DNA from 3 places in the Lacticaseibacillus boliensis genome. Region 2 is predicted to be linked to each of the others. Evidence: predicted binding sites of a transcription regulator. Region 2 holds the regulator's gene; each other region holds the start of a gene.
The links. The regulator LexA, encoded in region 2, represses DNA repair genes until DNA is damaged. The targets are predictions, from matches to a motif close to CNAACANNTGTTNG.
Positions count from the first base shown of each region.

Region 1: a site for LexA is predicted at 8,253-8,266, ahead of uvrB (excinuclease ABC subunit UvrB). Genes of this name have one in related genera too.
Region 3: a site for LexA is predicted at 4,226-4,239, ahead of recA (recombinase RecA). Genes of this name have one in related genera too.

Region 1 is NZ_BAAIHN010000003.1:36,125-46,520, reverse strand. Features, by position in the region: gene whiA (DNA-binding protein WhiA) at 1-524, opposite strand, end outside; gene ACYVRB_RS02220 (gluconeogenesis factor YvcK family protein) at 529-1,563, opposite strand; gene rapZ (RNase adapter RapZ) at 1,560-2,447, opposite strand; gene ACYVRB_RS02210 (HdeD family acid-resistance protein) at 2,602-3,144, opposite strand; gene uvrA (excinuclease ABC subunit UvrA) at 3,292-6,153, opposite strand; gene uvrB (excinuclease ABC subunit UvrB) at 6,159-8,171, opposite strand; gene ACYVRB_RS02195 (YfbR-like 5'-deoxynucleotidase) at 8,287-8,919, opposite strand; gene ACYVRB_RS02190 (hypothetical protein) at 8,984-9,238, opposite strand; gene ACYVRB_RS02185 (phospho-sugar mutase) at 9,328-10,396, opposite strand, start outside.
Region 2 is NZ_BAAIHN010000020.1:10,742-21,137, forward strand. Features, by position in the region: gene ACYVRB_RS09040 (hypothetical protein) at 1-169, shown strand, start outside; gene ACYVRB_RS09045 (hypothetical protein) at 204-677, opposite strand; gene ACYVRB_RS09050 (AI-2E family transporter) at 694-1,824, opposite strand; gene ACYVRB_RS09055 (hypothetical protein) at 2,122-2,319, shown strand; gene lexA (transcriptional repressor LexA) at 2,496-3,122, shown strand; gene ACYVRB_RS09065 (AEC family transporter) at 3,170-4,117, opposite strand; gene ACYVRB_RS09070 (flavin reductase family protein) at 4,162-4,782, opposite strand; gene ACYVRB_RS09075 (hypothetical protein) at 4,911-5,879, opposite strand; gene ACYVRB_RS09080 (magnesium transporter CorA family protein) at 6,001-6,933, shown strand; gene ACYVRB_RS09085 (class II fumarate hydratase) at 6,996-8,366, opposite strand; gene ACYVRB_RS09090 (LysR family transcriptional regulator) at 8,384-9,253, opposite strand; gene ACYVRB_RS09095 (malolactic enzyme) at 9,220-10,396, shown strand, end outside.
Region 3 is NZ_BAAIHN010000017.1:41,176-51,571, forward strand. Features, by position in the region: gene ACYVRB_RS08385 (HAD-IC family P-type ATPase) at 1-1,132, shown strand, start outside; gene ACYVRB_RS08390 (3H domain-containing protein) at 1,223-1,732, shown strand; gene ACYVRB_RS08395 (Cof-type HAD-IIB family hydrolase) at 1,795-2,595, opposite strand; gene recA (recombinase RecA) at 2,956-4,188, opposite strand; gene ACYVRB_RS08405 (aldose epimerase family protein) at 4,411-5,400, shown strand; gene ACYVRB_RS08410 (HAD hydrolase family protein) at 5,528-6,340, shown strand; gene ACYVRB_RS08415 (5-formyltetrahydrofolate cyclo-ligase) at 6,653-7,198, shown strand; gene ACYVRB_RS08420 (hypothetical protein) at 7,265-7,750, opposite strand; gene ACYVRB_RS08425 (RNA-guided endonuclease InsQ/TnpB family protein) at 8,173-9,357, shown strand; gene ACYVRB_RS08430 (DUF916 and DUF3324 domain-containing protein) at 9,517-10,396, shown strand, end outside.

The DNA of each region.
Region 1 (10,396 bases), on a different contig from region 2:
CGCGCGTTTAACCCAAAATCGTTCATGATCGTCAAGATGTCTTCGTTGTGATCTTGATACAAAGAGTAAACCTCGAGATGATAGCGCGAAGTTTCGGGATTGTTCACGGAACCACCAGCCAAAAACGCGCCGCGTAAGTACGACCGGCGCCGTTGCTCTTCGCCCATGATCTTGGCACCGATGGCGGTTTGAATCGACAGCCCACTTTGATCGAGGATATCCAGATCCGCCAGAATCTCGTTGACGCGGTTGCTCAGCCGCACCACGTATTGATTATTCTTCTTCAGCTTCATTTTCCGCCGCACGATCAGATTGGCTTCAACATGGTAAACTTGCTTCATTAACGCGTACAACCGCCGGGCGATCGCCGGGTTTTCAGTTTGCACGTTCAACACAAACTGATGGTTCAAGATTCCTAAGGTCCCGTTCATCCGGATCAAGGCAGACAACTCCGCCTTGGCATGTTCCGGGTGTACCTCCAGTTGCGTTAGCTCTTTTTTGACTGTACTGGCAAAACTCGCCATGTGCTCACCTCTTTTTCATCGTGCCGACCTGAAAGGCCAAGTTCAAGATCTCTGCGGCCACCTTGTCGCCATCGTGGAACACCCCGTGATCGCGCAGCTTCAAGAAGTCGGCCGAGATCACACGACACCCCATCTTGCGCAAGGCGGCATAATCGGAGGTCACCGGACTGGAGATTTCGTTGTACTTCTGGCGGTCGAGGTAATGTGCCGGAACGGGTTTGATGTTGACCAACACCGTATCGACAAAGGCCTCGCCAAGATGGTCATGCAACACCTGAACGTGCTGGGCATCGGTGAAGTTTTCCGTTTCACCTTTTTGCGTCATAATATTGACGATGTAGATGACCTCAGCCTTGGTTTGCTTCACCGCTTCCCCAAGGTTCTTGATCATCAAGTTGGGTAAAATGCTGGTGAACAAACTCCCAGGCCCCAACACGACCACATCAGCGTCCATGATTGCAGAAATCACTTCTTGTTCAGCGACAGGTTCCTGATGATCGTTAGGATCAGACTCTTCAACATGAACGCGACTAATCGTCTTGCCAGCCGCTGAAATCTCGGCTTCACCGGCCTGCGTGGTGCCATCGGTGAAGGTCGCGTGTAGCGTCAAAGGCTTGTTGGACGCCGGGTAAACATGTCCGTCAACATTGAGCATCTTCGACAGCACCTGAATCGCCGGGAAGATTCCTCCCTTCATCTCCGACAACGCCGCGATGATCAAGTTGCCAATCGCATGGCCAGAAAAGAAACTGTCGCTGGAGTTGAACCGGTATTGGAAGACATCTTGTTGGACACCAGGCATGTCCGATAAGGCCACCAAGACGTTACGGATATCGCCAGGCGGCACGACGTTGATGTAGTTGCGGATGACGCCGCTAGAGCCGCCGTCGTCGGCAACGGTGACGACCGCCGTCACGTCAGCATCTTGTTCGTGCAACGCCTTGACGATCACCGGCAAGCCGGTGCCGCCACCGATCACGACGACTTTAGGGCGTCGCCCGCGAATGACGCGAATAATTTTGTTTCCATTAACACTCATGAGCGATTCACCGTCGCTTTACGCTTATTGATGTCACGATGGGTGATATCGACCGGATAGGCTGCTTCAAAAGCATGGCCGATCCGCTCAGCGAAGGCGACGCTGCGATGCTGACCGCCGGTGCAACCGATGGCGATCGTCACCGCCGTTTTACCTTCTTGCTGGTACTGCGGCATGATCTCTGCGAGCATCGCGTAGAACTTCTGGTAGAACGATTCCGCCTGCGGATTATCCATGACATAGTCATACACGGGCTTTTCCAAACCGGTCTTTTGCCGGTATTCCGGCACGTAATACGGGTTTGGTAAAAACCGCACATCCATGACAATGTCAGCATCGATTGGTAAGCCGTACTTAAACCCAAACGACATGACTTCCAGGTGGAACGTCGGGTGCTCGGCCGATTTAAAGGTCACAAACAACTTCTCCCGTAGCTGACGCGGGCTGAGGTTGGTAGTATCGATCACCACCTGCGCACGGTTGCGTAACTCGGTCAGCAAACCGCGCTCTTTTTGGATGCCATCCATCAACCGGCCTTCCATTGCCAATGGGTGGCTACGGCGGGTTTCTTTGTAACGCGAGACTAATTCTTCATCGGTCGCGTCTAAAAACAGGATCTGCGAGGTGACAAACGCCGTTGAATCGAGGTTTGCCAACATGTCGATGACCTGGTCGTAGAAGGACTGCGCGCGCAGATCGACGACCATCGCCACTTTGGTGATTTTGCCGGATTCTTTTAAAAGCTCACCGAACTTCGGCAACAAGGCCGGTGGCATGTTATCGACACAAAAATACCCAAGATCTTCAAAAGACTGGATTGCTACGGTTTTACCGGCGCCAGACATCCCGGTGATAATTACCAGTTTCAAGGGTTGATCAGCCATACTATCCCCTCCATACGCGTCTAAGACGCTGTGATAGGTACGCTGGCAATTATAACATGCCGGGCGTGTCAATGACACACCCGGCTTTCGTTATCACACCAGCAAATAAAAGACCCGCGCACCAACCATTGGTTCCGCAGGCCAAAGCAAAAGCTTAAATATTGCGCCGGGCAAACGCCGTGATAATCGCATTGACCCCCCAGATGAAGAAGAACATGGCCAACAGTGTCACGATCCCGACGGCGGAAATCACTGGTTGCATAATAAACAGCAAGCCAACGAAGATAGACAACACATCTAACACGATGTTGATAACGAACCACACCGTCCCGGCTCGACGAAGATGACCGGCGTTAAGTAAGTTGGCAATACTATCGATCAAGAACCAAGCAGCGAAGAAATATGCGATCGCCAACACCGCGGTTTCCAGATTGAACACGAACAAGACCCCGACCACGATGTCCAAGATCCCGGCCAATCCAGATACCCAAGCCAACCCGCCGGTCAGTTCGCGCAACTTGGAAAATGCCGCCAGAGTCGCGACCCCGCGGATGATCGCGATGATTGCAAAGATAAAGCTCAGCGTCATCATCGTCGCGCCTGGATTGCGCCACATCACGATCGCCCCGATCAAAAGCGCGACGCCGGTGATAAATTCGCCCCAATCAAAACCCATTCTCGTTCGTTGACTAAACATAATATCCCTACTTTCATTGAGTTCCCTTTCATTGTACACGAAACCCTCTCCAAAACGAACCTGTCCAAATCCGTCAACTAAAAAAAGCAGGCGTCCGCACCCCCTTAGACCGGGTTTACAGACACTTGCCGTTGGCAATACTTACATTCACTTGTTAGCTTTGGCCGCCATCCGCGCCTTATCGCGTTCCAAAATTGGCTTGAGATACTGACCGGTGTAGCTGTTAGGCACTTCTGCGATCTCTTCCGGCGTCCCGGTGGCGATGACAGTACCGCCACCGTCGCCACCTTCAGGGCCCAGATCGATCAGCCAATCAGCGGTTTTGATGACGTCGAGGTTGTGTTCGATCACCAAAACGGTGTTACCTTCGTCAACCAACCGTTGCAAAACTTCCAGTAAGCGGCCGATGTCGTCGACATGCAAACCGGTGGTAGGTTCATCAAGAATGTAGAAATTCTTCCCAGTCGATAGCTTCTGCAGCTCAGAGGCCAGCTTCATGCGCTGCGCTTCCCCGCCGGAAAGCGTGGTGGCGCTTTGGCCCATGGTGACATAGCCTAGGCCGACGTCGATGATTGTCTGCAACTTGCGGGCGATCTTCGGGATCGGGGCAAAGAACTTCACAGCTTCGTCAATCGTCATGTCTAAGACGTCAGAGATGCTCTTACCTTTGTAGGTGACTTCCAGGGTTTCAGAATTGTACCGTTTGCCGTGGCAGACTTCACATGGCACGTAGACATCAGGTAAGAAGTTCATCTCGATCTTGATGATGCCGTCACCTTTACAGTTTTCACAGCGGCCGCCTTTGACGTTGAAAGAAAAGCGTCCTTGGGTGTAGCCGCGGAGCTTGGCCTCGTTGGTTTGGGCAAACAGCGCGCGAATATCGTTGAACACCCCGGTGTAAGTCGCCGGGTTAGACCGCGGTGTGCGACCAATCGGGCTTTGGTCGATATCGACCAGCTTCTCGATGTTTTCCCAGCCTAACAGCTGCTTGAACTTACCCGGCTTGTTGGAGTTACGGTAAAGCTTTTGCGCCAGCGCCCGCTTGAGGATCGAGTTGACCAGCGTCGACTTGCCAGAACCGGACACGCCGGTGACGGCAATGAACTTGCCAAGAGGAAAATCAACATCGATCTGCTTGAGGTTGTGGTCTGCGGCGCCGGTGATCCGGATCGCCTTGCCGTTGCCTTCCCGGCGTGTGGTCGGGACCGGAATGAACTTCTTGCCGGCGAGGTACTGGCCGGTTAGCGACTTGCGCGAGCGCATGACCTGCTTGGGTGTACCTGCGGCCATGATGTACCCGCCGTTGTCCCCGGCCCCGGGGCCAACGTCGATCAAATAATCCGCTGCCAGCATCGTGTCTTCGTCATGTTCAACGACGATCAAGGTGTTGCCGAGATCGCGCATCTTCTTCAAGCTGCGGATCAAGCGATCGTTGTCGCGCTGATGCAACCCGATTGATGGTTCGTCTAGGATGTACAACACGCCACTGAGATTCGAGCCGATCTGCGTCGCCAGCCGGATCCGCTGAGCTTCACCGCCTGACAGCGTGCCGGCGCTACGACTAAGCGTCAGGTAATCCAGCCCGACGTTTTCCAAGAACGTCAAGCGGTCGTTGACTTCCTTAACGATCGGCTGGGCAATGATCTTTTCGCCTTCACTCAACTGAATACTTTGAAAGAATGGCAGGGCATCTTTGATTGCTAGGTTGCTAGCTTCTGCGATGTCTTTGCCTTGTACCTTGACCGCCAGCGCCTGGCGATTGAGCCGCTTGCCGTGGCAAACCGGGCAGGTCAATGCGGTCATGTACTGGCGCATTTGATCGGAACCGAAAGCGTAGTTGTTGGAATGATACCGGCGCTCGACGTTGTTCATCACACCTTCAAACGGCGCGTCGACATCGCGCACGCCAAAATCACTGTCTGCATGAAAATGGAACTCCTTGCCGCCGCTACCGTACAGAACGAGGTCTTGTTGCGCCTTGCTCAGGTCTTGCCACGGCTTGTCCCGCGGAATCTTGAACGCGTCACAGGCCTGACGCAACATCGATGGGTAGTAGTTGGCCGTCGCGGAACTCCACGGCGCCACCGCGCCTTGATCGATGGTTAGCGTCGGATCGGGAATCACCAGATCAACATCGACATCGAGCTTCATCCCCAGCCCGTCACATTCTTCGCAGGCCCCAAAAGGCGCGTTGAACGAAAATAGTCGCGGCTCCAGCACCCCGATCGTGAAGCCACAGATTGGGCAGGCAAAATGTTCCGAGAACACCAGCGGGTCGCCGCCGATGACATCCACGGTGGCATAGCCTTCGCTCAGCCGCAATGCGGCTTCAAACGAATCAAACAACCGGCTGCGGTTGTCCGCGTCATCTGGCTTGACCACGATCCGGTCGATCACGATATCGATGTCGTGGTTTTTGTTCTTGTCCATCTCAAAATCAGCGGAGGCATCCATTACCTCACCGTCGACACGCATGCGGACATAGCCTTCGCGCACGATCTTCTCTAAGACCTTCTTGTGTGCGCCTTTTTTGTGGCGGACGATCGGGCTGAGGATCTGGATGCGGGTACGCGGTTCAAGCTTTTGCACGCGGTTGACCATCTGCTCAACGCTTTGGCTGGTGATCGGGGTCCCGTCGTTGGGACAGATCGGATGACCGATCCGCGCCCACAACAGCCGCAGGTAATCGTTGATCTCGGTCACCGTGCCGACGGTCGAGCGCGGGTTTTTGCTGGTGGTTTTTTGATCGATGGAAATCGCCGGACTCAGCCCGTCGATGGAATCGACATCAGGCTTGTCCATCTGTCCGAGAAACTGGCGGGCATACGCGGACAGGCTTTCAACATAGCGCCGTTGGCCTTCCGCATACAACGTATCAAACGCCAGGCTGGACTTGCCAGAACCACTCAGGCCGGTCATGACGACCAGCTTGTTGCGCGGGATCGTCACATCGATATCCTTGAGGTTATGCGCACGCGCACCATGAATTACAATCTTATCATTTGCCAAAAAAATCACATCTCCGCTTTGAGTTCTAGAATCGTATCGCGCAAGGTCGCGGCCTGCTCGAAATCAAGCTTCTTGGCCGCCGCTTGCATCTGGCCTTCAAGGTTAGCCACCAGCTGCTGGCGCTCTTTTTTCGTCATGTCCGCCAAGTCAACCTCGGCGAAACTCTTATCTTTGTCGCTGGCCTTCACGTCGCTGGTATCGACGCTGGAAATCGCGTCGCGGATCGGCTTGATGATGGTCTTGGGCGTGATGCCGTGGTCTTTGTTGAACTGCTCTTGGATCGTGCGCCGCCGCTGGGTTTCGCTGATCGCCCCTTGCATCGAGTCGGTCATCTTATCCGCATACATGATGACCTTCCCATGGCTGTTACGCGACGCGCGACCGATGGTTTGGATCAGCGACCGTTCCGCGCGCAAGAAGCCTTCTTTATCTGCATCCAAGATCGCGATCAACGAAACCTCGGGGACGTCGATCCCTTCACGCAACAGGTTGATCCCGACTAGCACGTCGAACTTGCCCAAACGCAGGTCGCGGATGATCTGCGTCCGCTCCAGCGTCTTGATGTCGGAATGCAAATAACGCACATGGATCCCCATTTCTTTGAGATAGTCGGTCAAGTCCTCGGCCATCTTCTTGGTCAAGGTCGTGACAAAGACCCGCTCGTGTTTGTCGATGCGCTTGTTAATCTCAGACACCAGGTCATCGATTTGTCCCATGATTGGCCGCACTTCGATCACCGGATCGAGCAGGCCGGTCGGCCGAATGATCTGCTCGGCGACATCTTTTTTGGGCACACGATCCAGTTCGTAAGGTCCCGGCGTCGCCGAGACGTACAAGATACGATTGACGTGTTTCTCAAATTCTTGCAGCGTCAGCGGTCGGTTATCCAGCGCACTGGGCAGGCGGAAGCCATAGTCGATCAAGGTCTGTTTCCGCGCCCGGTCGCCGTTATACATCCCCCGCACCTGTGGCATTGTCACATGGCTTTCATCCACCATGATTGTGAAATCCTTCGGGAAAAAGTCTAACAGCGTGAATGGTGGCTCGCCTTGCTTACGGCCTTCCATGTGACGCGAATAGTTTTCAATCCCGTTGGTATAACCCATCTCTTTGAGCATTTCGATATCGTAGTTGGTGCGTTGCTCCAAGCGCTGAGCTTCCAGCAACTTGCCTTCATCGCGCAACTCCGCCAGCCGCTCGTCGAGTTCAGCGGCGATACGCCGGATCCCTTCTTCGAGCTGATCGTCTGAAGTCATGAAATGCGTCGCCGGGAAGATCGACACGTGTTGGCGGCTACCGACGACTTCACCGGTCAAGGCGTCGACTTCGGTAATCCGATCGATCTCGTCACCAAAAAATTCCACTCGGATCGCGTGATCGTCACGGCTGGCCGGGAAAATCTCAACCACATCGCCGCGCACGCGGAAGCGTCCGCGCTGGAAGTCAATGTCGTTGCGATCAAACTGGATATCGACCAGTTGCCGCAACAAGGTATTGCGGTCGATCTCCATCCCCACGCGCAGGCTTAAGACATGGTCGCGGTATTCTGTCGGTGACCCTAACCCGAAGATCGAAGATACCGACGCCACCACGATCACATCGTTGCGTTCCAAGAGTGCGCTGGTGGCCGAGTGCCGGAGCTTATCGATCTCGTCGTTGATTGCAGAATCTTTTTCGATATAGGTGTCAGAGCTTGGCACATAAGCTTCAGGTTGGTAGTAATCATAATAGGAGACGAAGTATTCCACCGCGTTGTGCGGGAAGAACTCCTTGAACTCACCGTATAGCTGGCCCGCCAGCGTCTTGTTGTGAGAAAGGATCAGCGTCGGCTTGTTGAGATTGGCGATCACGTTGGACATCGTGAAGGTTTTCCCGGTCCCGGTCGCGCCCAGCAAGATCTGTTCTTTTTCCCCGTTCAAGAAGCCTTGGGTCAACTTCTCGATGGCTTGCGGCTGATCGCCGGCCGGCTGATAAGGCGAAACCAGCTCAAACTTCTTCTCTGGCATACGTTCGATCATTCAACAATTCCCCCTATATGAACAGCAACAAAAAAGTCGGAACGCTAATTCCAACTTCAACACGTTTATATTCTAACACAGCGAACAAACATTCGCTAACCTTCGATTAGCAATTTTATTTGTGCATAATCGCCCGCGTTAGCTTCGTCAGCATGTCACGATCGGCGAACTCTTCGTTGAGCATATCGGGCAAAATCTCACGGATGAAATAATCCACGCTCGGGCGCTTGGCAAACGACATGATCACCGACAGGCTTTCCGTGTAGATGTTGACGTAGACCCGCTCGGGGTTGCCTTTTTCGATTTCACCAAAAGACTCATACAACAGATCAACCTTGTCAGCGATACTCAGGATCTGTCCTTCCAAGGTATCATCTTTGCCTTGCGACAGCCGGCGGCGATAGACGTCTTGATATTCTGGCGGGATCTCGTTTTGGATGAAGTTTTCCGTCATCGACTCTTCGACATCGGCCAACATCTCACGCAGCGCTGGGGTCGCGTATTTCACCGGCGTCTTGATGTCACCAATGAAGCGTTCGGTGTAATCGTGATTCAAGGCCTTCTCGTATAACGACTGCCAGTTGACCGTGTTGCCGGCGTGTTCTTCGATATCACCAAGCATCTGGGCGATCTCCGCCACCTTGAAACTATGCGCCGCCACACTATGTTCTGCATACTTGAAAAACCCCGGTGCGCGACGCAACGATTCCAAACTGTTGAGTCCCTGAATAAATTCATGCATGCCCATCACGCTCACCTCCACATTAAAATCCCACTCATGGTAGCATATCACCATGCGACTCACAAGACGCCTAGCGCTTGTCGTCTTGAGTGGCCTTCAGCGCGCGAGTCTGCTTGTAAATATCCCACGCCAGGATCACGATCAATAGCGCATCCAAGCCGACCTGAAGCAGTTGGTGGGCCTGCAGATTCTGCCATAACATGTCAGCCCACAACATGGCACACCCGACGAAGCCCCAGATGCGCGTCGTCGGTTTGGCCCAGATTCCTTTTTTGCCGCGATACAAAAGCATCCCTACCGTCAACAGCGCCACGATCATTAACATCTCGCTACCTCCACGTCTGAAGTTATTGCCGTCTTCTCTATTATAAAGAAAAACACACAGCCTGCCTAGGCAAGCTGTGTGTCAATTGCTTATTCAGTACGGAACGCCGTCAAAGCGGCTTCAAAAGCTTCGAGCTTCTTGTCCGCTTCCGCTGCAGAATCAGCGCTGGTGCCAACGTAGAACTTTACCTTCGGCTCCGTACCAGAAGGCCGAATCGCGATCCAAGTTCCATCGGCCAAGATGTACTTCAACACGTCTGATACTGGCATATCGATTTTTTCGACAGTACCGTCAGCCCGCTTAGCACTTTGCGCTTTGTAGTCTTCGACTTCGGTGATCGCCACACCGGCAAAGTCACTCGGCTGATGTTCACGGAACTTGCTCATCAACGCGGCCATTTCTGCAGGGCCTTGGACCCCTTCAAAATCGACACCGACAGTCTTCTCAGCAAAATAGCCATAGCGCGCATACAAAGCTTGGATGCCGTCATAAAGCGTCATGCCCTTGGACTTGTAGTATGCCGCAACTTCCGCCAACAAGACGGTGGATTGGATTGCATCCTTGTCGCGGACGAACGGCTTGATCAGATAACCGTAGCTTTCTTCGAAGCCAAACAAGAATTCGTGCTCGCCGGTTTCTTCATAGTGCTTGATCTGATCGCCAATGAACTTGAAACCCGTTTCGACGTTGATCATGTCCACGCCGTAATCCTTGGCGATCGCCGTCGCCAATTCGGTGGAAACGATCGACTTCACGACCGCCCCGTTGGCTGGCAGCGTGCCGGCTTGCTTACGAGCTTCCAAGATGTAATGCAACAACAGGCTGGCAATCTGATTGCCGGTCAGCAGTTGATACTCAGACCCTGTCCACACCGCGGTGCCCAGCCGGTCAGCATCAGGATCAGTCGCAATCAGCACGTCTGCGTGAGACTTTTTGCCCAGCTCGATCGCCATGTCAAATGCCTGCGGGAATTCAGGGTTCGGGAACGGCACCGTTGGGAACTCTGGATCAGCCACAGCCTGCTTAGCCACCAGCTGGAAGTGCTCGAAGCCAGCATTACGCAATGCCATCTGTGCCGGGATCCGACCAGTACCGTGTAGCGGCGTGTAGATCAAAGACATGTCGCGACCGGTAGACGCGATCAAATCTTTATTGATC
Region 2 (10,396 bases):
TTGCCAAACCCGCAAAGGCCGCTTCTGGGTCGATATTATCGTCGGTGGTTGCATGATGCTTCTTATTTATCTGTTCATGCTCGGGTTGACGTTTGATTGGCTCTTCACCTTTGGCGCCGTCGCCATCGTCTTTGTGCTCGCGTTTCTTTTTTCATTCCGGCATATGTAAAAAGCCGCCAACCGGCGGCTTTTTGTTTGCAAAATTATTGGACGTGTTGCACGGCGATCTTGACCCCTTCTGGCAGGCGCGGCCGCAACGTGGTGATGATCGAGTTGAGGTCTGCGCGGAAGGTCAGGCGGACGAAGCGACGTGAGGTGATGTTGAAAATAGCCACCACAAGTTCCCGTCCGTCAGGCAAGCTTAACGGCGTCAGTGTGATCGCGGTCAGCTTGGTATACGGAATCACCCGCGAGAAAACGCCAGAGGCGATCACCCGCGTTGGCGTCAGCCCGCTGTTGCCGGCCAAGATGACTAAAGTGATGAAGGCAGCGATCATCACGATGTAAGGGAGATTGTTGATGCCAGCGGTGACGAACCACATGGCCAAAACGGCGGCGAAGAATAGCTGGAAGCCGGAGTAATTGGCCCGGACGTCGATTTGGCGGTGCCAGTAGAGAAAATAGATCCCGGCGACGAGTAGTCCGGCGTCAATGATCATTAAGAAGAGTTCAAACATGATGATATCGTTCCTTTCAGTTGTCGGCTTCGTGATAAAGCCCGGACACTTGTTGATACCAGCTAAACAAGCGGGTGATGACAATTTTTAACACGGCAAACCCCGGGATCCCGAGGATCACCCCGGCCAGTCCAAACAGATTGCCGGCGGTCAACAAGACGACCACGATCGTGATGGGATGCATCTCAAGTTTGGAGCCCATTACAAGCGGTGAGATCAGTTGCGTTTCGATCAGCCATTCAATAAAGAAGGTGATGATGACGGCAATCAGCATTTTCGGACTTGTGACCGCGCCGACGATCAAGGCCGGGATCATCGCCAATGCAGAACCAAAATACGGGATCAGGTTCAACGGACCGGCGATCAAGCCAAGGATCAACCCAAAGCGCAGGCCGATGATCGAAAAGCCGGTCATGAAGATGATCGCCACCGCCAGCGCGACGGTGAGTTGGCCCTGGACGTAGGAACCGACCTTGGCGTTCATCTCTTGCAGCATCTGCATGATGCTGGCGCGTAGTTTGGTCGGAAACAGCACGACCATCTTCGGGGCGAACTTGCTACCGTCTTTGAGCATGAAGAACAAAATGATCGGGGCGGTGGAAATGGTGACCAAGACGTTGCCGACGATGCCAACAAAATTTTGAAGCTGGGCGACAGTGCCGCTCAACCAGCTGCCTCGTTTCAAGTTGAGGCTGTCCATGAACTCGGTGGCGAGGTTGTTGAGATCTTGTTGTGAGATCAAGTCCTGGTGCGCGTTGAGATCTGTTAACCAGCGGGTGAAATCACGCCAGTAGGTCGGATACGACTGCACGATGTTGCTGAACTGGCGCTCGATGGTGGGCACCAGCTTGATGACGGCAAGCGCCAATAATGTCAGCACCGCCAACAAGATCAAGGCAACGGCAAGCGTGCGTCGCATCCCACGACGCGTCAGCCAATTGACCAAGGGATTCAACAAGTAAAATAAGATGCCTGCAAAGATAAACGGTGGGGCGACGATTTTGAAGAAAGTGCCCACGGGTGCAAAGACCCATGAGATCTGGGTAAAGATCCAGATCGCCAACAGCACCAACACCACATTCAGGCAGGCGGCGGTGAATTTGTTATTTAAGAAGCGGCGGTAAAACCAGGATCTCTTTTCCATCAACGGCCTCCTTCGTGTGGCAAGTGGTTACATTATTCATCATACCGAACTATCGCAGAAGATGCCACTGAGAGCTATTATAAAAGTAACCGTTTACATTTGGAGATGTCATCCTAAAATAATATGTATCGTTTTTTTACATAATGTAAATTCAAATCGTTACAAGACGATACATTTAGAATAAATGCCTTGAAACGGGCACTTAATGTAAAATTAATGTATAATTCTCCTTTACATTCCGCCTGAATGCTGTATACTAAGTAACATAGTAAGCCAGACAGGTGGAAGGGAGTGTCATCAATGACATCAGTTACAATTATGAAGTGGAGTTTACGCGCGTTGGTCGTTTTAACCGCTGTTCTCATGTTTACCCACATGGCGACCGCCGCGATTTTACTGTTAGCCGTCGATGTGCACTTCGGCGTTTTCTACGAAATGACGCGTAACAAGTGCGATCGTCGCCAACTTAAACACATCCCGGTGACTCACCGGATGTAATCCTTTCAGCGACAACAGGGCCTTCCAAATTTATTTGGAAGGTTATTTTTGTGCGAACAATTGCTTGCAAACGCCTGTTCGTTCTGGTACGCTATGGGTATACAAACGCAGGTGCGATACTGCGAGACACAGACTCGTCACGGCTTGCCGTGCAGGTGATAGAAAGGAGTGGGCCCATGCCTACCCGCAAGACTGAGAAACGTTGGGAAGAGATTCTCAAAACTATTCATCATTCAATTGAAGACCGCGGTTTTCCGCCAACGGTGCGAGAAATCGGGAAGGCGGTCGGCCTGTCTAGCTCCAGCACGGTCGCCGCACACCTGACACGGTTGGAAGCGCAAGGGTTGATCGCCAAAGATCCGACCAAGCCGCGGACATTGATGTTGACACAGGCAGGACGCGATTACATCGGCGTGACCAACGGCGGGATCCCGATCGTCGGCACCGTTGCCGCAGGGGTGCCGATCACCGCGATTCAAAACATCGATGATTACTTTCCGCTTCCGGATAATCTCGGCTATGAAGCCGACGAGCTGTTCATGCTCCGGGTTTCTGGCAACTCGATGATCAAGATGGGGATCCTTGATGGGGATCAGATCATCGTCAAAAAACAACAGACCGCTGAAAATGGCCAAGTGGTTGTGGCGATGACGCAAGACAGCGAAGCAACCGTCAAGCGTTTTTACAAAGAAGACGGCCGGGTGCGGTTGCATCCCGAAAATGATGACATGGACGATATGTATTTCGATACCGTCACCATCTTAGGTGTTGTGGTCAGCCTTTACCGGCCAGCGCTCGTATAGAAAAAATCCCGACTTCTCAATAGAAGAGTCGGGATTTTTTGATTTAGTCAGTGTAAGGTGCGCACGGCGAGCATCACGATCGGAATCACGACCATGGAAAACAGCGTTGTTGCACTGACGGTGATCGACGCGTTGGAGGCGTCTGCGCCATAGAGCTTGGCGACGACTGGGGCGTTGGTCATCACCGGCATCGCGGATTGCAACAAGAAGACCTGCTTCATCAGCGTCGGTACCGGCGCGGCAAAAACAAGCAGGAACATGATGATCGGGGCGAACACGAAGCGCCCGGCAAAAACCCCGAGGAGCTCGCGGTTAAAGCGAATGTTGCGCAGTCCGGCTTGATACATGCAGATCCCGATGAAAAACATCGAGCCCGGGATCGTGAGGTCACCGACATAGGTCAGATCGCTCATCAAGAAATCAGGCAATTTGACGCGGATCAACACCAAGATGACGCCGACAATAAACCCAAGTAACGGCGGGGAGAAGACCTTGCCGATCACCTTTTTCAAATCAAAGCGAGCGGGTTGCGGGCCATCGGCTTGAATGAGGTAGACGCCGATCGTCCAAAAAATCGTGGTGTTGGCCATGTAATAAACCAGCACGTAAGGCAGACTTTTCGGTCCGAAAAGCGCCATGTTCACCGGCAACCCGATGAAGACGGTGTTGGAGTTGAAAAACATCGATTTGAACAAGCCGCGGCGGCCTTTTGGTACCGCCAGTGCGCGGCAGACGCCAAACGACAGGCCAAAAAGGATCGCCATCGACATCACCGGAAAGCGCAGGTCTGGCAGGATCGTGGCGAGTTGTTTGGCGGAAAAGTCGCTGGTAATCGTGACAATCATGTAGGCCGGTAAGGCGACTTGGGTGACAGTTTTGGCAATGATGCGGCTGGAGCGATCGTTGAACCAGCCGATAGCAGTGAGAATGTAGCCGATGGCGATCAAGATCAAGATCTCAAGCACCCCGAAAACACTGGAAATAAATGCAGTCAAGTTGGGACTCCTTATCAAATCAAAATGACGCGGCGTTAAAATAATCAGCGTCGCGGGTCTTGCGGGCGTTGTAGCGTGAAGGTTGTGCCCAAGCCGGCATAATGATTGCCGCTTAAGCGCGCCAGTGGGTCGAGCTGGTCAAAATCGATGTGTAGTGAATCAGGAGATAAGACGGTTTGGGCATAATGAAACGCAACGACTTCTAGGATCAGCATGTCGTAGCGGCCACCGGTTGGCGCGGTGATCGGGATGTGTTGCTGAAGCCGGCATTCAAGGCGGGCGCGACTGTCGGCCAAGCCCGGGGTCGTCAACTTATCGCTGGCGATCAGGGGCAGATGCAACAAGTCAGCTTCGCTGATCGTTGGATCGAGTCCGGCGGCACTTTGGTTCATCGCGCCAGCCTCTGATTGTGAGACGAGATGCACCACAGCTTCATGCGTGCGCAGTAAGTTCGCAGGGGTGTCTTTCAGCGCGTCCCCAAGCCGGCCGATGGCAAGCGACAACAGGCCGCCGCCAACTCCGCTGAAGAATGAAAACGGCGCAAGGTTGATGCCCCCTGCTGGGTTTTGGGTGGTTACCCAAGCCACCGGGCGAGGGACGATCGTGGCGGACAAAAGCTTGTAGCGGTCCGCTTCGCTGAGGGTTGCTGCATCGATATCGTACATCTTAACCTCCATATTGAGTGTAGCGCATTTGCAGATTGATTAATAGAGATGGTGAAAACAATGAGAAAAACCGGTACAAGCCAACCCAGTTCGGATTGCCCTGTACCGGCGTTATCGGTCGCTGACGGTTATTGAAGCTCACCGTCAGCGTTGACGGTGACATATTGATTGTCACGGGTGTCTTTGTTGATCACGACGAATGTGAAGTTGTCGCCGCTTTGCCCTATCGCGGTGATGGTATTGTCGCTACTTGGATATTGTTGTTCAACGATCGCCTGTGCAGATTCAACGGTCAGGTTATCACTGCTCGAATCGCTACTACTTGAACTGCTTGAATCGCTACTGCTGGTGGCGCTGGATTGCGAAGCACTGTCTCGTTTAGTGTGGCTTTCACTGTGCGTGCTTGCCGGCGTTTCGTTTGTTTGGCTAGATTGGCTGCTGGCTTGACTGCTCGTGCTATCGCTACTGGTGTCAGTGCTGCCGCCTTGGGCCGAGAGGGCGGCGTCAATGGTCGGCACGGCGTGAATGCTGGTGCTTAGCGTCAGTGATTTGTGCACGTAATGATACGTTTGCGCGAGGCCTTTTTTCAAGGTGACGCGGTTGTTCAACACGGTGGTGAGATAAGTCGGATAACTCGCGTGGCTGCCACCGTAGCGTGAAGTCGTGGCCGGGGTTTGCGCCCTCATGGCCTTAGCGCTGTGGTAGGTGAAAATCACGGCGCTGGTACTATCGAGCTTGAGCGATTTGGTGGTGCCGGTATAAGTGCCAGTGTCGATGATCGTGCGGACAGAGTCGCCTTTGATCTGTTGCTCGCGGCGAAAATGGCCGTTGTCTTGGATCCGGAGATAGACCCGGACGCTGAGCGCTTCGCCATCAGGATCGTTGGCAGCACCACTAGCTGTGTAGGTGCCGGCTTGGGCATGAGTGGCAGTTGGGGTGGTGTCGATGATATGACTCGATGCGGAGTCTTCGGCATCTGGCCCCGAGACCTTGGCCCCGCGATAGATCAAAAATAACGTCACCGCCGCGATGGCGACTAAACTCCATACCAATATCCACAGACCTGTGTGCCGTCTGCGTCGTCTGCGTCGTCGCATAGTTGTCCTCCTCCAGTAGATTAGATACCGTCCATTGTACCGCGAATTCGGGTGACAAACCGATATTCTTAATTATTTTTAATTGATGCAAACATGGTAAGATGTTGGCGAGGTGAACGTGATGCAACAACACTACATGATTCAAGATAATCAATTACGCCCGACAACAACCCCGGCAGTCTGGTTGCGGGTGACCGAACCGACGCAAGCGGAGCTGACTGCCCTTGATTCGGCATACCGGCTACCTTTTGATTATCTTTCAGCCGGCCTTGATCCGCACGAAGACCCGCGGACGGTCGGGGTCCATCAAAACGCCAAGCATCCCGGACTGGTGGTGATGCGCGTCCCTGTCGAAACCAGCAATGCGCAAGGCGATCGCGTGTTTGAGACGCGGCCGGTGGCGCTGATCTTAAGCGGCAAGCAGCTGATCAGTGTGACCCAGGCGCCACTTGAGGTGATCGACGATTTTGTGACCCAGCCCACACCGGTGGCAGACGCCGAAGACTTGGCGTTGGCACTGATGCAAGCGATTCTGGATGCCTTCGTGGCTGATGTCGACGCTATGGATGCGCAGACGCGCGCGATGGAAGGGCGACTGGCTTCGGCGAGTCGTAACACGATCTTGTATGAGATCATCGCCTTAGAGCGCAGTCTGGTGTATTTTGATTCTGCTTTAACGCAGACGCAAGAAGTCGTTCATAAGCTGGTGGCCTCCGCCCGTTATTTCACCACCGACGAGCATCTCTACCGCTTGCATGCCGTCAACGTCGAGTGCGGCCAGGTCTTGACCGTGGCCAATTGTGCCCGGGAGTTGCTCGACCAGTACAACACCGCGGTGTCGGCAATCGTGGGCAATAACTTGAATCTCATCATGAAGGTCTTGACCAGTGTGTCGATCATCATGACGATCCCGGCGATCGTGTCGGGCATCTGGGGGATGAACACCTGGTTGCCGCTGCGTTCCGGCAAGGCCGGCTTTGTCATTTTGCTGGCGTTGATGTGGATCTTGTGTGGCGTGTGCGCTTGGCTGCTCAAACGTAAAGACTATTTTTGAATGAATGCCAACGGCTCGCAGCCACTGCCCATTTATTGGACGATGGTTGCGAGCCGTTCGCGTTATTTTTGGCTATTGGTCAATTTAAGCGGATCGACCCAGGCGGCGTATTGTGCAGCGGTGACCTTGCCTGACGCCAAAGCGGCGGCTTTTAAGGTGCTGCCATTTTGCTGGGCGGTTTGGGCGATCTTGGCGCTGGCTTCATAGCCGATGTGTGGCGACAAAGCCGTCACCAGCATGAGGGATTGGTCGACGAGCTGGCGCATGCGGACTTCGTTAGCCTGCAGGCCTTGAACCAACAAGCGGTTGAACTGGTCGACGCCGCCGATCAAGAGGCTGGTCGATTCCAAGAACGCGGCGATGATGACCGGCTTATAGACGTTCATCTCGAAGTTGCCTTGAGAATCTGCGACGCCGATCGTGACGTCATTGCCTAAAACGCGCGTGGCAATCATCGTGAGTGCCTCGGCTTGCGTCGGGTTGACCTTGCCTGGCATGATCGAGCTGCCAGGCTCGTTGGCGGGGATGGTCAACTCGCCATAGCCGCCGCGCGGACCGCTTGCCAAGAAGCGGATGTCGTTGGCGATCTTGAGCAGATCGGCCGCCAGGGTCTTCAAGGCGCCGTGGACGACAGTGAGCTCAGAGTGTGCGGCCAGCCCGTGAAATTTGTTGGGCATCTCGACGAAAGGCTGCTTGGTGAGCGCAGCGATGGTGGTAATCATCGCGTGGGTGGCTTCAGGGGTGGTGTTCAAGCCTGTGCCGACGGCGGTGCCACCTAGAGGCAACTGGGCGAGTTGTGGCTGAAGTTGCCGCAAAGTGGTGATGTCTTGTTGCAAGGTTGCGACCCAGCCAGAGACTTCTTGGCCAAAAGTCAGCGGCGTGGCGTCTTGCAGGTGGGTCCGACCGAGCTTGACGGTCGACCAATAGGCGACCTGCTTGGCTTCCAGGCTGTCCAGCAATCCTTCCATGGTGTGGATGACTGCCGTGATCGCGTCAAAGGCCGCCATGTGCATCGCTGTCGGAAAGGTGTCGTTGGAGCTTTGCCCGCAGTTGACGTGGTCGTTGGCCAGCACGGTCAAACCGCTGTTGTGGCTGGCCAGATGGGCCAACACCTCGTTGACGTTCATGTTGGTCTGGGTCCCGGAACCAGTTTGATAGACGCGCAAGGGAAAATGGGTCATCAATGACGCGTCGTCGAGGCCAAGCAGTTCTTGGGCGGCCGCGACGATCGCGTCAGCGACAGGCTGATCGATCGTGTTGGCTTGGCCGTTGACCTTGGCCGCGGCAGATTTGATCGTGATCAGCGCTTTGATGACGGCCACAGGCATCTGCGGACCGGTGGCAAAATTGTGACGGGAGCGTTCGGTTTGAGGGCCCCACCAGACGTTGTCGGGAATCTCGACGGGACCGATAGAATCATTTTCAATGCGCATCAAAAGCCTCCAGAGAGTTAGTGAATGATTTGTAAGAGCTGGGTCATTGCCGGCGTCTGGCGCTGGCCGCGACGAGTGACGACGGAAATGCAAAACCGTGGTTGACCGGTGGCGCGAAGCGGCAACGCCACTAACCCATCTTGCGGCAAAACCGCCATCGCCGTCAATAGCGCGATGCCAACGCCGGTTTGAATCAGCTGTTTGAGCAGGGTGACGTTGGTCGTGCGATAAACAATCTGTGGCGTCACCCCGGTGGAGCGGCTGAACCAAGCGAAGGCCTGGGCATGGACGAAGCCTGCAGACAAACTCACGAACGGGGCCGTGGCGACTTGATCGAAGGTCAATGTTGACTGGTTGGCGAGGGGATGAGACTTGGGGACAACAATGGTAAAAGGCGAATCCGTCAGTGGCTGAACGTTGAGCTCAGGTGCGATCAGCGGTCCGTCAGACCCGAGCAAGGCAATGTCGAGATCGCCGGCTCGCAGCGACTGGAGCAGGCTTTGGCTGCCGGCCTCGATCGTCTCTAGCCTCGGCATCAAGCCGGCGGCGACAAGCTTTGGCGCCAGCGTGGGAAAATAAAAGCTACCGTTGATCGGTGGCAGGCCGAAGCGGATCTTGGGTTGGCGCGCGGCTTGGAGCTCTTTTTCCGCCAGGTGCAGTTGCGTGTTGATGGCGCGGGCCCGGTCATAAAGTTGCTGGCCTGCCGGCGTCACGGCGAGATGGCCGTGGCTTTGGTCGCGATCGATGAGTTGGATCGCAAAGTGTTTTTCCAGCCGCTTCAAGGCGATGGTGATCGTCGGTTGCGTCACGCCAAAATGCGTGGCGACTTGCGAGAAGTTTTTTTGTTCGACCAATGCCACAAAGTATTCCAAATCACGCGTGTTCATGCGCCGCCTCCTTGTCATATAAGCAGATTTTATCACAACTGCGCGGTTTGACTATTTTTTTTTCGAAGGCTTATGATGAGCACGTAATTAACTCGGAGGCGACAATGATGACATATACCGCACAGCAACTTTTGCATGATCCGTTTTTGAATAAAGGCACGGCGTTCACCCAGGCCGAACGCGATCGCTATGGTTTGAACGGTTTGCTGCCACCGGCGATCCAAACCCTCGACCAGCAGGTGACCCAGGCCTATGCCCAATATCAAAGCAAGGCAGACGCGCTGGCCAAGCGGCTGTTTTTGATGCAGCTGTTTAACACGAACCACGTGTTGTTTTACAAGCTGTTCTCCCAACACATCGCAGAATTCATGCCGATCGTCTACGACCCGACCATCGCGGACACCATCGAGCATTATTCAGAGCTGTTTGTTGAGCCGCAAAACGCGACTTATCTGTCCATCGATCGCCAAGATGAGATCGAATCGGCCTTGCGCCATTCTGCCAATGGCCGCGATATCCGCCTGCTCGTGGTGACGGATGCCCAAGGAATCTTAGGCATCGGCGACTGGGGGACGCAAGGCGTCGATATCGCCGTCGGCAAGCTGATGGTATACACCGCCGCTGCCGGGATCGACCCGTCGCAGGTGTTGCCTGTGGTGTTAGACGCCGGCACAGACAACCAAGCGTTGCTGGATTCAAAGCAGTACCTCGGCAATCGGCATCCCCGGGTGGCAGGCAAGGCCTATCGCGCGTTTGTCGATAAGTTCGTCGCGGCTGCGGAGAAGCTTTTCCCACATCTATACTTGCACTTTGAAGATTTTGGGCGCGACAATGCCGCTGATATCCTGGAACAATACCGCAACCAGATCACGACGTTCAACGATGATATTCAAGGCACCGGCATCATTGTCTTGGCTGGCATGCTGGGGGCTTTAAACATCTCCAAGCAACCTATGACCGACCAAGTTTACATGAGTTTCGGCGCCGGCACGGCAGGGGCTGGGATCGCGGCGCGGGTGTATGAAGAATATCTCGAACAAGGCCTGACACCTGAAGAAGCCAAGCAGCGGTTTTATTTGGTCGACAAACAAGGGTTGTTGTTTGCAGACGATCCGACGCTGACGCCGGCCCAGCGCAAATTTG
Region 3 (10,396 bases), on a different contig from region 2:
GATCGACTTCTTAGGGGTGGCGGCGTTGATCGATCCGCCGCGGCCGGAAGTCATCGCGTCGATCCATGAGATGCGCAAGGCTGGCGTTAAGGTCAAAATGATTACTGGCGATCATCCCGAAACTGCCGGCGCCATCGCCAAGACTTTGGGCTTGGCGGAAAAGCCGCACGTGGTCACCGGCGCCGATCTGACCGCGATGTCGGAAGCACAACGACAAAAGACGATGGTGTCGGCAGACGTTTTTGCCCGCACCACGCCGGCAGATAAGCTGGAGATCATCAAGGCCTTGCAAGCGGCCGGCAACGTCACTGCAATGGTCGGTGACGGGGTCAATGACGCGCCAGCCTTGAAGCAGGCGGATATTGGGGTCGCCATGGGTGAGTCCGGGACCGACGTCGCCAAAGACGCCGCCGACATGATCTTGACCGATGATAAGTTCACGACGATGGAGCGCGCGATCGCGCAAGGCCGCCGGATCTATGACAACATCAAGAAGAGTATCTTGTTCTTGTTGCCGACCAGTTTTGCCGAAGGGCTCGTCATCGCGTTCACCGTTTTGACGCAAGATGACATGCCGCTGAACGCCAGCCAGATGCTGTGGATCAACATGGTATCTGCGATCACGATCCAGCTGGCGTTCATCTTTGAGCCTGCTGAAGACGGCTTGATGATGCGGCCGCCACGCAGTAATACCGCGGGCATGATGAACAAGCACGACGTCTTCCAGCTGATCTATGTTTCCGTGTTGATCTCTGGGATCGGGCTGATCGCCCATGACTGGCTGTTAAGAGGCGGCCTAGCGTCGCCTGCTGTTGCCAGCACGATGATGGTCAACATCATCATCTTGGGGAAGATCTTCTACCTGTTCAATATTCGCACCAGCGCGCTGGTGATTTCCAAACAGTTTTTCACGAATCCGCGCGCTTTTGCGATCATCGGTTTGATGATGTTGCTGCAACTAGGACTGACCTATCTGCCGTTCATGCAGTCGATCTTTGTCACCGCGGCGATGAGCTGGCGAGAATGGGGGATTGCGATCGCGGCTGGATTCATTACGCTGATCGTAACCGAAATCGACAAATTGATCCGGATGGGATTGCATCACCGCGCTGGCCGGGTGCGCTTTCATTAATTTGTTAATGGACTAGTCAGGCGTATCTTTTTAGCGTAAGCTAATGGATAGATAGTGCCTAAAATGGGTGCCAGCAACGGAGGTAGAATTATGTTAACGAGTGCTGAACGGCAATCACAAATTAAAATGGCCTTGGCAGATGCCCCAGAACCGATCACGGCGTCAGCTTTTGCAAAACGGTTTGGCGTCAGCCGCCAGACGGTCGTTGGGGATGTGGCATTGTTGCGCGCCCAGGGGACGGATCTGATCGCGACGCCGCGTGGTTATCAGTTTGAAAACAAGGCGGCCAAAACGGCGGTCATCGTCTGCAAGCACACGCCGGAAGAAGCGCTCAAAGAGATGCAGATCATCGTCGACAACGGCGGGTCGATCATCGATGTGCAAGTCGACCATCCGCTGTACGGTCAGTTGCGTGGCCAACTTGCGATCACTTCTGAAACAGAGATCAACCTGTTTCATTCCAAAATGTTGCAGCACGAAGGCCACATGCTTTCTGAACTGACCGGCGGCGTGCATCTGCACACGATCGGTTATGACAAGCCGGAGCAACTCAAGGCCATCAAGGCGAAGTTGCGAGACGCCGGGTTCTTGTTCGAATAGCTAACGATAACAAACACCGCCATACCACGATTTGTTTGAATCGCGGTACGACGGTGTTTTTGTTAGGCTTGTTTCAGTAAATTTTCGATGAATGCGATCACGCCGGCGTGGTTATTGTCGCCGGCACGGGCGTCTGCAATCGCGGCGACTTCGGGTTGGGCGTTGGCCATGGCGACGCCTAAGCCCACTTCTTGCAACATTTCTAAGTCGTTGCCACCGTCACCAAACGCCGCCATTTCTGCCAACTCGATATTAAGGACTTCTCCCAACTGACGCAAGCCGCTGGCCTTGTTCACGCCGGGTTGGACGATGTCGATATCACCGTGGCCGCTGGAGGTCGGTACGGCCAGACCTTTGCAATCCGCGGCGATCCGCGCCACCATGGTATCAGTTAGTTCTGGCGGGAAGTTCGAGGCGAATTTTAAGATGGGATCGTCTGGCAGCCGATCGAAGTCAGCGACCGGCTGCAGGCGGGTGTAATAGTGTTGGGTCTCGGCGATAAAGGCCGCCCCTTCGCGTTGGCGGATATAGGCGGACTGCTCGGCGCAGATGGTGAGCTTCAGTTCAGGAATCGCCAACAGCTTGTCTAACACCTTGCGCGCGGTTGTCGGGGTAAAGGTGTGACTGAACTTTTTCTCGGTGGCGGTGGCACAATACGCGCCGTTTTCCGCGAGGTACCAGACGTTCGGGTAATCCGTGAAGAAGCTGCGCAACTGGTAGTACTGATTGCCGCTGGCGACGACAAAATAGATTCCGCGTGCTTGCAGCTGCGGCATCAAGCGCGCAAAGCGCTGGCGATCGTAATCCTTGTGATCGTCTAAGAATGTGCCGTCCATATCCACGGCGATAAGCTTTGGTAACATCCAATATCCTCCTTCAGGTTCCAATACGTTTCAGTCTATCATGTTGGCAAGCGGTTGCAAAGCAGGCGCCGGCACGAAAAAAGCCGCCATGGGGTTGGCGGCAAAAAAGGGTTGGGGTTTCACTTTGGAGGAGTGATAACCAGATGTTGCCTTAACAACATCGAGTAATGAAAAAGTGGGGTGGTTGGATCTTTGATCCAGCCTAGAAATGAGGGGGTAGCTCGTTTCTATGTTGTTTATATTACCCAGCAGATGTGACGAAAGTGTGACGCGCATATGGTGGTTTTGCTAAGGCTTAAAGACAAATAAAAACCGGTCGGGGCTGTGACAAAAGTCACACCCCCGACCGGTTTAAATTGATTACAGCAACTGGATCGGGCCGTCACCGTTGGTTTTGGTATCCGGCTTGGGATCGTCGCCTTGATCGTCAGGCTTCGACGTTTCCGGTTTTGAAGCTTCTGGTTGCGGCTTAGGTGCAGCAGGCTTGGTGTCAGTCTTCTTCGCCTTGTCAGCTTTGTCATCAGCCTTATCGTCAGCTTCTGCATCTGGCTTCTTGTCGAACAACAACGCCCGCATCTTGGTGGTAATTTCGTCGAGCATATCTTGATGTTCCCGCAGGTAGTTGACAGCATTAGGGGCACCTTGGCCGAGACGCTCGTCGTTGTAGCTGTACCACGAACCGGATTTCTTGATGACATCGTGGGCAACGGCAAGGTTCAGCATATCGTCGACCGGTTCGATCCCGTGACCATAAGTCATGGTCGTTTCGATCTTCTTGAACGGTGGGGCAACCTTGTTTTTGACGACTTTGATGGTCGTGGTCTTCCCAATCGGGTCGTCTTCACCGGCGACTTTGATCTGCTTGGTGCCGCGGACTTCCAGACGAATGGTGGCATAGAACTTCAGTGCCCGGCCACCTGGCGTGGTTTCGGGGTTACCAAACATCACGCCGACTTTTTCACGGATCTGGTTGATGAAAATCACGATGGTCTGGGATTTGAAGATCTGAGCGGTCAGCTTCCGCAGCGCCTGACTCATCATCCGCGCCTGCAAGCCGACGAATTGATCGCCGATTTCGCCGTCGATTTCGGCTTTTGGCGTCAAGGCCGCGACGGAATCGACAACGACGATCTGCACGGCACCGGAACTGACCAAGGCGTCTGTGATCGCGAGGCCTTGCTCGCCGGTATCGGGCTGTGACAAAAGCAAGTTGTCGATATCGACCCCGAGCGCTCTAGCATAGGTGGGATCCATCGCGTTTTCAGCGTCGACGTATGCGGCGATGCCGCCTTGTTTTTGCACTGACGCAACGGCTTGCAAGGCGATCGTGGTTTTACCTGAAGATTCTGGACCGTAGATTTCGACCACGCGACCACGTGGGAAACCGCCGACGCCAAGTGCGGCATCCAACGACAAAATGCCGGTGGAGACGACTTCAACGTTCGTCAGAGACTTCTCGCCCATGCGCATGACCGCACCATCACCGAACTCCTTGGTGATCTTCTTAAGTGCTTTATCTAGTGCTTCTTGGCGTGCCGCGTCATCGGTGATCTGTTTGACGTTTTCGCGCGAATTCGTATTCTTAGATGCCATTAATATCCCTCCTGGGTTGGTTTACAATTACCATTATCGAACATTTGTTCATAAGGTGCAAGTGTTTTTAACCGAACGACAGAATTACTTCTATAGTTTAAGCTCCCGGTGCGACCCTGTCCAAGAATTCCCTTTGTAAGCGTTTGACAGTGTTGGCGCTTCCGCTATATAGTGAATGAGCGAGTACGTTGTTTCACATGAAACAGCAAGGGGAGGAAGAACATGACAGTTAGTTTGAACAATTACGGGCACCTGCACGGGGAACCATTATATGAAATCACGATGACCAACCGCAACGGCCTGCAGGTGGTGCTGCTCAACTATGGCGCGACCTTGGAGAAGGTCTTGGTGCCAGACGGGACCGATGTGATCTTATCGCTTCCCGAAGCGGCAGACTACGCCAAAGAACGCAACTTCTTAGGCGGCACCGTCGGCCGGTTTGTCGGCCGCCTGCCTGGCCATGTGTGGCAGCGTGGCGAGCAAACGCTGACCCTGCCAAAAGGGGAAGGGGAAAACGCGATCCACGGCGGCGCAGACGGGTTGGACATGCAAGTCTTCACAATGAGCTATCGCCAAGAGGCCGGCGATGATCGTGTCGAGATGGTGTTCCTCGATCCGGCAGGACACAACAACTTGCCTGGCAACGTCTTGGTACACGTGACGTATACGCTCGATGATGACGACCGGCTGACCTACGAGCTGCACGCCACCACTGACGAGATGACACTGTTCAATCCGACCAACCATGTTTATTTTGCCGTCGATGGTCCCAACACGACGATCGATGACACGACGCTGCGGCTGGCGGCGGATTACTATGCGCCGTTGAGCGACCACCTGCCGCTTAATGGCTGGACGAGCGTCACCGACACCCCGTTTGACTTCCGCCAAGGGCAACGTTTCAAGGACGTGATGCCACAGGTCTTAGGCGGGGCCGGATTTGACCATCCGTTTTTGATCAAGCAGGCACAGGCGGCCAAGCTGATCGGCGCCAGTGGTCGCAGCGTCACGATGACGACCAGCGCGCCGTCAGTGGTGGTTTACACTGCCAATCATTTTGACCACACCGGGATTGCGCACAATATCGGCGCGCATGATGGTGTGACTTTGGAAACCCAAGTCGCCCCTGTGAGCGGCCAAGACTGGTCAGCCATTACGCTGGTTCCTGAGCAACCTTATACGCTGACTACCAGTTGGCAATTCGGGTATTGAGCAATGACCGCAACCGTAACGCCGTCGGGGTTGCGGTTTTATTGTGGAAAATTGCGACGCTGTGCCTACGAATGGGGCGGGCGGCTGGCGACAGTGGTAGAATGTAAACGTTGTCTAACAAAGGGAGGTGAGCGTTATCGCCAAGTACATTTTTACCGCGCTTGATGGCGCTTTGCTGAACGATTTGGGAAATCTGACCACGACCACCGCGATGTCGCTCAACAACCTTGGGGTGCCGCTGTCGATCGTGACCGGTCGGGCGGCGTTTGAGATCAGACCGATCCTCAAGCGGCTGCAAACCGACGCGCCACAGATCGCGTTTCACGGCGCTTTGATCTTCGCACCACGGACGGGGAAGAAAAGTTTGTTGGGAGCCTGGCCGCTCCAACCGTTGGCGATGATGGCCTTGATCCGTTCGCTGTTGGCAAGTTTTCCAGAGCTGGGGATCAGCGTTTTCGATGCTGAACACGGCTATTCGGTGCGCGAGGCCGCAGGGTCGCGGTACAAGTTGCTCGGGCGCAAGCGCCTTGAGGTCTTACCGATGCAACAGCTGTTTGGCACCAAGCTCAAAGAGGTCTTTAAGATCAGCCTGATCACCCCCACCCCAGCCGGCGTCCAGGCGGTGGCAGATTTCTTACATCGACTCCATCTCCGAGATATCCGCACCGTTTCGGTGGGGGATTGTCAGCTCGACATCGTCAGTCGCGACGCCAGACCGACGCGAGGGATCGATTATATCATGACGCGCTATCGGTTGTACGCTGGGGACATCGTGTATTTTGGGTGTCACGACGACGAGGTGCGGGCGACGGATTTTGCCGGGGTGCAGATCGCCATGGGCAATGCGGAGCCTTCGGTGCGCGCGGATGCGGATTACGTGACGACCAGCAACAACGACAACGGGGTCGCGCTGGCGCTACAACGGTTTCGCTTATTATAGCGACCGGAGGCTCCGCATTTGCGAAAGAAAACCGCAAAAACATCATGACAGCGCTTACTTTTTCTGCTATACTAACAACAGGGAGGAAGGAGCGCCTCCCTGGGCAGTTCCGTCAGTGGGATGGCGGACAGTGGCAGTTTCCTCTTATGAATCAACCTCCAGTGGGGTTCAAGGTAGACTTGGACAAAAACTGTGGGTCAGGACCCTTACGGCGGTTCCTGGCCTGTTTTTTTGGCTAAGAAATCGGATAGTTCAGATGCTTGCATCCCTTATCACCACCAGGCATAATGGCGGTGATAAGGAGGCGTGGCGATGAATTCTGAGAAAAAAACGTTCCGAACCACCCAGATCGCGCGATTGCAGACCAATGCCGCCGCTACCAAAGCGGCTTCAGCGACATTGCTGGCTAAGCTGGTTGCATTGCCGGCCTGGCAACAGGCCCGCACGATCGGGGTCACCGTCAGCAATGGCTTTGAGGTGCCAACCGCACCGGTGATCGAAGCGGCGCAGGCGGCAGGCAAGCAGGTGTTGATCCCGCGGTGCATGCCGCAGCGTCAGCTCGCCTTTTTACCAGATCCCGGTCCAGACCACCGGATCAAGAGCAAGTTCGGGATCCCGGAGCCAGCTTATGATCCAGCGCTAGTCGACGACCAACCTGACCTGTTGCTCGTGCCAGGGATCGCCTATGCAATAGATACGCATTACCGGATCGGTTTTGGTGGCGGGTATTACGATCGCTTCTTGGCCCGCTACCTTGGCCACACGGTGACGCTGGCGGCACCTTCGATGGTGTACCCAACGGCTGCTTGGCCGGTGGAGGCATTCGACATGCGGATCCAGACGTTGATTACGGTGTAGAAGTTAAGTGCCGGTGTAGCATGACGCCAAGCAGTCGTGCTGTACCGGCGTTTTTGTGTGGCGCGCTCAGTCTGGAAAATAACCCAGTTCACGCAACGGCGGGGCGATCCGTGGCAAGGTTGCAGGGCGATGGTCGATGAAGGCGTCGAGGTCGCGTTGAAGTTGGAGGCGGGCGTTGGCGACGAGGGTCGGCCAGTAGTCGTTGGGCAAGACGTGCCAGAGTCTGGCGATGGGATCCGGTGGCGTGAAAGTTTGAAAACAGGTTAGCCGATCGAGATTACGATAGGTGTTGAAAAAAGTCGAGGCCGACACGATTCGTTCACCTGAGTTGGTTTGCGCCCAATCAGCTCGGGTGAGGACGCTCAGGGTCTCGTGGTAAACTGGAAACGCCGGATTCTGGGCCGGCAGTTGTGGCTGATAGGCGAGGAGTTGCCGGGTGCGACCGGCGTTGGCCAGGCCTGGTGAGTAAACCTCTCGGATCAAACCGACGATGAAACCGAGGCCATCATCGTCAATCGTGATGGTGTTGTAATAGACGCGTGGGGTTTCCATGTGTAGGGCACCTATGATATAAACCATGTGAGGATTATATTTCCTTTCGTCGTGATGATATTTTCTCTTTTAGTTTAGCGGCTATCTGGAAAATAGGTTGGCAAAGGTCGCTACACTTGTGGGTTGACGCCTGCTGACGATTAATCGAGAATAATCTTTATAAAGTTGTGGCATCACAAGATAAATCGGCAAGGAGATAACAAACAGTAATCATTAATGTACCACCATGTCCTGATTTGTGGTATCTGGTCATTCTGAAGTAATCAAGTGGAAGTCAGAATTACCAAGTGCTATGAAATGAGAAAATCGTGAAAAATCACTGACTGGTGCATGGCTAGATGGCGACAGCTTTCATCATGTCTTGACAGAGCGCTTTTACCTTCATTTGCTATGTTATTCATGAGCAGGATGGAGGTGAAAACATGTTTAGGACGCATAAGATCCGGTGTTATCCGAACGCGACCATGCGTCGAGTTTTGGCCCAAGCATGCGATTATCGACGCTATTGTTACAATCAAGCGTTAGCCACCTGGAATGAGATGTATGATGCATCAGTGGCTTTGGCGGATAAGACCGCGCGACCTAATGAATATCTGGTTCGTAATGAATTAGTCACCAATAAAGCCGACTGGCAATATAGCCGTTCAGCGCGAATCTTACAATTGGCGGTTCATGATTTAGCACAGGCCTGGAAGAATTTCTTCAACCCCGAGATGACAGATCATCGCAAACCGCGGTTTAAATCAAAAAAACGCAGTCGGCTTGGTTTTAAGACCGATCGGGCAATCATCGTTAATGGTAAGTTGCGGTTAGATAAACCGCAGGGCTATCATGATCGATGGGACGATATCCGCCTAGCTGAAGCACCACGTTGGTCAGGGCCTGTCAAACTTACTACGATTGTCAAAGAAGCAGATGGCTATTACGTTTGTCTAAGCATCGATGTGGCGAACCCAGAGCCACTACCCCAAAACCAACGCGTATGTGGTGTTGATGCCAATATTGGAAAATTCGTCTACAACGATAGTGAGACAATGTCTGCCACCTGCGTATTGACGGAACAGCTGGTCAGTTTGTATAACCGCGTGTCTTTGTACCAACGGCGCCTCGCCCGCAAGCGTCAGGCGAATCCCGAGCACTTTCGCTCTAATAACTATTGCGTAACGAAAACCAAGTTGCAGCGGATTTATCAGAAAGTGACGAGGATTCAAAATGACTTCTTACAGAAGTTGACGACTATGTTGGTGCAAGCTAACAGTACAATCGCTATTGAAAACTTGGACGCCAAGCGTATGAAGATGAACAAGCGACTGGCGAAGAACTTACATCGTTCGCTGTTTGGCCACTTCAAAGTGTTGATTAAAGACAAGACGCAGTGGTATGGGCGTCAGTTGGTGCTGGTTGATCGGTTTTATCCGAGCACGCAGCGGTGCAGTCGTTGCGGGTTGGTGAAAACTGGCGATGACAAGTTGACTCTGACAGGTAACGCCCGCCATGGCACCAAACATCACGAGTTTCATTGCTACGGCTGTGGCGTTCAGCTTGAGCGAGACGAGAATGCCGTCCAGAATTTGATTCAATACGCTCAGGGGCAGGCTATGTCCTAAAGGTTCAAGAGCCAGTCAATGTTGCGAGGTGTATGCCGAGGTAAGAATACTGGTGTTGACGGGACCAAATAAAATCACGAATGTACAACTATGAAAGGAAATATATAATCCTTTACTAGTGTCAGTAGGCATTCTTCCACATTTTATATAGCAGAGAAAATGAAACGATTGTGGCTATTACTGGTGTTGTTAGCGGGGCTAGCGGCACCGACCCAAACGGTGCGAGCCGAGAACTTACATTATTCCGTGGCGGCGCAGCTGCCTGACAACCAGATCGATCAGCAGGTTTCGTATTTTGCCCTCAAAGTGGTGCCAGGAAGCCAGCAGACGCTGACGCTCACGATCACCAATAAGGATACGCAAGCCCATCGCTTTCAGGTGAGCATCAATCGCGCCACCACCAATACTAATGGGGAAGTCGATTATACCCGGCATGAGCTAGCGGCCCCGGCGTCGTTGGAAGCTAACATCGAGCAGATGGCGACGACCCCCAAGACGGTGACGGTACCGGCACAGTCGGCCAAGCCGACCACCATCCAGTTGCGCGTGCCGGCCAAGCCTTTTGCCGGTGTGGCGCTAGGTGGAGTCCGCGTCGTCGAGGTCGATTCGACGGCGGCCTCCAGCCACAAAGGGCTTCAGCTGACCAATAAGTTCGCCTATGTTGTGGGGCTGTCAGTGCAAGAAACTGACGACTACAAAACGATTGCCCCTAAGCTTGAATTACGTCGCGTGACCGCCAAACAGCTGAATTATCGCAACTACATCGCTCTCGATTTGGAGAATACGAAGCCCAATTTGATCCACCGCTTACAGCTTCAAGTGAAGGTACTCAAAAAAGGCCAAAAGCAGCCGTATATCACCTATACGAAAGATCGGTTGGCGCTGGCCCCAAATAGCCGTTTCACCTTTCCCGTCAGCACAGGAAACCAGCAGCTACAGGCCGGCAACTACACCATGATCCTCGATGCGCACGCTGCAGAAGGCAACTATCGCTGGCATTTTCAGCGGCAATTTCGCATCACCAATACCAAGGCGAGAC